2 regions of the Bacillus sp. JJ1521 genome follow, and region 1 is predicted to be linked to the other one. Evidence: a T-box and tRNA genes for the amino acid it is inferred to sense, from the RefSeq annotation. Region 1 holds a T-box; the other holds one or more tRNA genes.
The links. A T-box is a leader RNA that pairs with one kind of tRNA and senses whether it is charged. The one in region 1 lies ahead of argS (arginine--tRNA ligase), so its partner is inferred to be a tRNA-Arg.
Positions count from the first base shown of each region.

Region 2: it has a tRNA-Arg gene. The T-box ahead of argS (arginine--tRNA ligase) is inferred to sense a tRNA for this amino acid. The anticodon was not compared.

Region 1 is NZ_JBALOX010000108.1:13,289-16,499, forward strand. Features, by position in the region: gene argS (arginine--tRNA ligase) at 1-1,507, opposite strand, end outside; T-box leader at 1,955-2,161, opposite strand; gene V7147_RS15445 (M48 family metallopeptidase) at 2,325-3,211, shown strand, end outside.
Region 2 is NZ_JBALOX010000044.1:444-3,654, forward strand. Features, by position in the region: gene V7147_RS07630 (DUF1801 domain-containing protein) at 1-157, shown strand, start outside; gene V7147_RS07635 (VOC family protein) at 253-621, shown strand; gene V7147_RS07640 (hypothetical protein) at 692-835, shown strand; gene V7147_RS07645 (DUF898 family protein) at 997-1,347, shown strand; tRNA gene V7147_RS07650 (tRNA-Arg) at 1,538-1,611, opposite strand; RNA gene ssrS (6S RNA) at 1,733-1,927, opposite strand; gene V7147_RS07660 (DUF3231 family protein) at 2,167-3,174, shown strand.

The sequences.
Region 1 (3,211 bases):
ATGGCTCATAAAGTTGCATACTTCTTTGAATGATGGTTGGGAATTCCATAAGATGTTTTACTACAGCCCAGCTATGGATATCGGAGAGACCTATAATTGGATTATCCGATCCTTCTGCTTTTCGTAAAATTGAGGAGGCTCTTGCATGAGTGTATTGAACATATGGACCAGTAGTCCCTTCAAATCTAAGCATTTCCTCAAGTGAGAATTCAATATTGCTAAGTCTTTCATTTTTTAAATCTTGGAAAATGATTGCACCCACGCCGACCATTTTTGCAATCTCTTCCTTGTTTTCTAGGCTTGGATTTTTTGCTTCAATGTTTTGTTTGGCAAGCCCGATTGCTTCCTCAATAACCTCTTCTAAAAGAACAATTTTTCCTTTACGAGTGGACATTTTCTTTCCGTCTTTTAGGATGAAACCGAATGGAACGTGGACCATTTCTTTTGCCCATCCATATCCCATTTTTTCAAGTACTAGAAAGATTTGTTTGAAATGCAAGCTTTGTTCATGTCCAACCACGTAGATTGTCTTCTTGAAATGGTAGTTTTCTTGGCGATAAATGGCCGCTGTTACATCTCTAGTTGCATAAAGAGTGGCTCCATCTGATTTCTTAATCAAGCAAGGAGGGAGGTTTTCTTCAGATAAATCAACGACCTCAGCCCCCTCTGATTCCGATAACAGATTTTTATCCTTTAGCTTGTCGACTGTAGCATCCATTTTATCATTATAAAAAGCTTCACCATTATATGAGTCAAAATCAACTTCAAGTAAGGAATAAATCCGTGAGAATTCCTTTAACGATTCCTCTCTAAACCAGCGCCAAAGAGACAATGCCCCCATATCTCCATCCTCGAGCTTTTTGAACCACAATCTTGCGTCATCCTCAAGCCCAGGCTTCGTCTCAGCTTCCGAGTGAAAACGAACGTAAAGCTGGAGTAGTTCGGTGATTGGGTTTGCCTTAACCGCCTTCTCATTACCCCAAAGCTTATATGCTACAATGAGTTTTCCAAATTGTGTGCCCCAGTCCCCAAGATGGTTGATTCGAATTGGCTGATAGCCACATTTCTCAACAATATTGGCAAGAGAGTTACCAATAACAGTTGAGCGTAAATGTCCCATTGAAAAAGGCTTCGCGATATTTGGTGAGGAAAAATCAATTGTAATTGCTTCACCTTCACCAAAATCATGGCTTCCGTATTGAGAGCCTTTATTAAGAATTGTTTGAAGGATATGTTTGCTTACTTCTTGTTTATTTAGAAAACAGTTTACATAGGGACCTTCTGCAACAACCCTTTCAAAAAGTGGTCTCTGTATCATTGTTGCGATTTCCTGTGCAATAACGGCCGGGGCTTTTCTATATTGCTTTGCGAGTGTAAAACATGGGAAAGCGAGATCACCTTGTTCTTGGAATTTTGGTTTTTCAATAAGCTTTAAAACTTCGTCATATGTTAAAAGATCCTGTAGCTGTTTCGATATTTCCTCGGCATACACTTCGATGACATTCATTTTCAAAACCTCCTTTTTAATAATCAAATGCGCCTTGGCGCATTTACACACGATATTTTCGTTACCTCTCTGGAGGTTCGAAAACCACCACTCACCTAGAAAGTGGAAATTGCTGCGCCTCCAGAACAGTTCGAGTGTCATCGTTCTCCTAGTATATAGGAATTGATGTACCTCTAGGATGATTCCAGCGTCACCATTCTCCTGGTAAATGGGAATTGATGCACCTCTAGGATGATTCGAGAGTCACCAATCGCCTGGAAAATGGAAATCGGTGTACCTCTAGAACAGTTCGAGAACCACCACTCACCTAGTAAATGGAAAATGACCCCCCCCGAAAGGAAAGTTCTGGCTGCACCTCAGCGCAGTTAATTGGTTATCACCTTCTATTTGGAAAATGGTACTTGCATGAAAATTTATATGAAAAATAAAAAAATCCCGCCTCTAAAAATAAGAGACGAGATTTACCCGCGGTACCACTCCAATTGTTCATGATGAACCATCTTAATAAGTAACGGGATTGCCCCGGCACACCCTACATCACTTTTAGGCGGCTTCTCAGAAGTGCGGTTCATCTTGATTCTACCGTTGGGCTTCCACCATCCCCAACTCGCTTATGGTCTACATCAGGACTACTCTCTTCATCATAGAATTTCAGTTATATTTTATTCATAATACATAATTCTATAAAAGAAATCAATGGGTTTTTCTAAGGCTTATTTTGTCAAAAATAAGACAAGAGAAAAGTCATTGTTCTATCTGGTCCCTCTTTAAACTAAAATACTACTAAGAGGGGTTGTACATAAAGGGGGACAGCTTAGTGAAAAAAGTATTCGGTTGGTCACTTGGAATTTATCTTGTTTTTGGTTTATTCATAGCATGGTATTTATTTTTTGGAGCAAATACGGACATCCCTAGCCAGTTAAAAGGAAGTCCTGCAGATCCACAGACATTTATGAATGAACGTCAACTTTTATTGAGTGAAGAGTATTCACAAATAAAAAATCTACTGTTTTTCCTGTCAGTACCTTTTGAATGGCTGATATACATTCTAGTCCTTGTGATCGGTATTTCAGCAAAATTCCGTGATTGGTCAAGAATATCAGCCAAATTTTCAATTCTGCAAACGGCCATTTATTTATTTTGGCTATCCTTGTTAGTTGAAGTATTATCTTTTCCGCTATCTTGGATCAGTTATAATGTTTCAAAAACGTATAATATAACCGTTCAATCCACCCAAAGCTGGATGAAGGATAATTTGATTGATTTTTGGGTGAATTACGCATTAATGATTATAATTGTGGGCGTCTTGTTCTGGTTAATTCGAAGAAATGAGAAAAGATGGTGGTTTCATGCATGGCTTCTATCGATTCCATTTTCAATGTTTCTTATGTTCGTACAGCCAGTCATTATCGATCCACTCTATAACGATTTTTTCCCTTTAACAAATAAAGAACTGGAAACGAAAATTCTTGAGCTTGCCGATCGCGCAGATATCCCGGCAGACCATGTATTTGAAGTGAATATGTCTGAAAAGACAAATGCACTAAATGCCTATGTAACAGGTATTGGTTCTAATTCACGGATTGTGCTATGGGATACGACACTTCAGCGTTTAAATGAAAATGAAATTTTATTCATTATGGCACACGAGATGGGACATTACGTCATGAAACATATTTATATTGGTATTGCTGGGTATTTGGT
Region 2 (3,211 bases), on a different contig from region 1:
AACGAAGCGTGAGGAACTACTTGAAAAATTCGGCAAGCACACGACCGGAAAGGCATGTGTGTATATCAACAAAATTGCGGATATTGATGAAGAGGTCTTAAAGGAATTGATCATCCAATCCATAAAATTTCTACAAGAAACCTATCCAGCAGAATAAGTGAAACTTATATAAATACATAAAAATATTCAAATTTAGTTATCCCTCGAAATGGAGTACGATGAAAGTAACTTACCAATAAAAGAGGGATAAATATGACTTATACAATTAATGCAATTGACCATATTCAGCTTGCCGCACCAAAAGGAAGTGAGGATCAGGCTCGTCATTTCTACGCAACAATCTTAGGCTTCCAAGAAATCGAAAAGCCTGTGACGCTTCGAAAAAATGGGGGTGTTTGGTTTGCCTATGGATCTGTCCAAATCCACATTGGTATCGAGGACCCATTCTTACCCTCAAAAAAGGCGCATCCGGCTTTTGAAGTCCAAAACCTAGAAAATTTAAAACAGCATCTGCAAAACAATAACGTGAATGTAATAGATGACGGCAACCTCCCAGGTGCGACTCGCTTTTACGCGCATGATCCGTTCGGCAACCGTCTTGAATTTTTAGAGTGGAAATAGGAATGAACCACAAGCTGATTGCCCACAATATGGCTAATGTAGAAAATTGCCAATGTTGGAGGTGGTCAGTTTGCTAAAGGATACTAAAGAAGAAAGCCTTGAAATTTTTGTAAATGAGGCGCTTCGTGGAAAGCCCTACCTTGATATCGATCGCGTCATTCCTGAAGGAGTATCAGCATTTGCTGAAAAAGAAACGAAAACAAAGGATGTATAGAGGCTTTAGCCTCTTTTTTGTTTGAACAAGGTGGGGAAAAAAAAACCTAAAACAGATTTTGGTCAATAATGGTGGGTTAATTTGTATTTAATTGTAATACATTGAAGGATAACCACTAGAATTAGAGGATATTTATAGTGAATATGTAGGGGGTGAAAAGTATGAGTAAGGGAGTAGGTATCAACAACAATGATTCTACTGGAGTACAAGATAAGTCTTATTTTGACGGTGGTATTCTTCAATACATAGGTTGGACGTTATTAGGTATTTTAGTTACAGTTTGCACTCTTGGTATATGTTATCCCTGGTCTATTACTATGATATTGGGATGGAAGGCACGTCACACAGTCATTAATGGTCAAAGACTTCAATTCACAGGTTCAGCTGTAGGTCTATTTGGTAATTGGATAAAGTGGTGGTTGCTAACAATTATTACCCTTGGAATTTACTCTTTTTGGCTATTTATCGCTATGGAAAAGTGGAAAACAAAGCATACTTCATTTGCAAATTAATGAAAGTCCCTGTTCGATAGGAGCAGGGTCTTTGCTTTTTTTTATGAAAAAATACTATTTGGAAATGATGATTCTTAAAAACGGTTGAATAGATTGAAAAAGAGTTTTTCTCTCTAACAACAATTAATCCATTACAAAAATTGGCCATAAAACCCTTACTACATACAGGTTTTATGGCCAATCGTCATAGCGTCCCAGATAGGAATCGAACCTACGACCTACAGCTTAGGAGGCTGTCGCTCTATCCTACTGAGCTACTGGGACATGATATATTTGTGAACCACTATAGAAAATAATTATAGAATCAAAATGCACCAATGGTCAAGACTTATGAGCCAAATAAAAAATCCACTCTCCTTTTGGAAAATGGATTGATCATTCGTTAGGAAAAGCCACAATTGCCGTAATACCCTAAGAAAGTTTAAAACCACCACTCCTCAAAGTGGGTGTTTGCAGAAACGTTCCTGTATGTCCTTCAAGTCGCCATGGACGAAGGCCTGCCATTCCAATTTCAATGTTAAACTCCCTATTCCAGTTCAAAGGTTAAACTTTATTATGATTACGTACAATGTAGCTTGTATCTGTATACTACATGATTGAATCGATGAAATCAAATGTAAAAATAATCCAAAATGTTGAACTTTGTCATAGGATTTTTTGAATAACATGATGTGCCGCCACAGAACTTGATGAAACTGCCATCATTCAAAGGAAATAATTGAGGATTTTGTCGAAAAATATTTAGGGTACCTACACTTTTTGAATACATCCCTATATCTTGCAAGATACTAAATAAAAATGTATTTGAGGAGTTAGGAAATGAAGTCCAATAATGAACAACTTACTTCAGCAGAAATGGGAAAGCTTTGGGCGGTTTACATGGGGAACACGATGGGGATTTGCGTGCTAACCTATTATCAAAAACATTGTCAGGATCCTGATATCATGGAAATCCTTAAAAAAGCAAATAGCATCAGTAAAAATATCGTTGCGGAGATTACGAAAATTTATAATAAAGAAAATTTCCCTATTCCCATTGGACTTGATGTGAAGAAGGATGTAAACATGGATGCCCCAAGATTGTTCGCAGATGAATTTTATCTACATTATTTAAAATATACTGCAAAAGCAGGGCTGAGTCTTTATTCCACAGCGATTCCGATGATGATACGGCAAGACGTAAGAGATACAATCATTAAATTTAATTTGAATACCATCGATTTTTTAATTGAATTAAATGAAACATTGGAAAAAAAGGGATTTTTAACGAAACCACCTGCTATTCCAATCCCAAAAGAAGTGAGTTTTGTGGAAAAGCAGAGCTATCTAGCAGGATTTTTTGGTGACGTAAGACCACTACATGCACTAGAAATTGCCCACCTTCAAGATAATCTTGAAAACAATGTGGCGAGTAAGGGACTATTGATGGGATTTAGCCAAGTGGCGACTCATAAAAAGGTGAAGGAGTTTATGTTGCGCGGCAAGGACATCACAATGGATCATATTAAGGATTGTATGGCAAAGCTTCACCAAGATAATTTACCTGGTCATCCGTTACTCGATGATTTAGTGGAGGCATCGACGATTCCACCTTTCTCAGATAAGTTGATGATTTTCCATAAAATCGATATGTTCTCGATGAAAATTCGATCATATGCCAATGCGTTGTCACTAAATGGTAGACGAGACCTTGGGTTGATGTTTAGCAAATTCATTCTAGATGTTGGAAAATATGTGGAAGATGGTGCAAATATCATGGTTGATGAGGGATGGTTTGAAAAGCCACCACATGCCGTTGACAGAAATGCACTTGTCGATGATAAATAGCGGAAAAAGTCAGGCAATCACGGCCTGACTTTTTCAT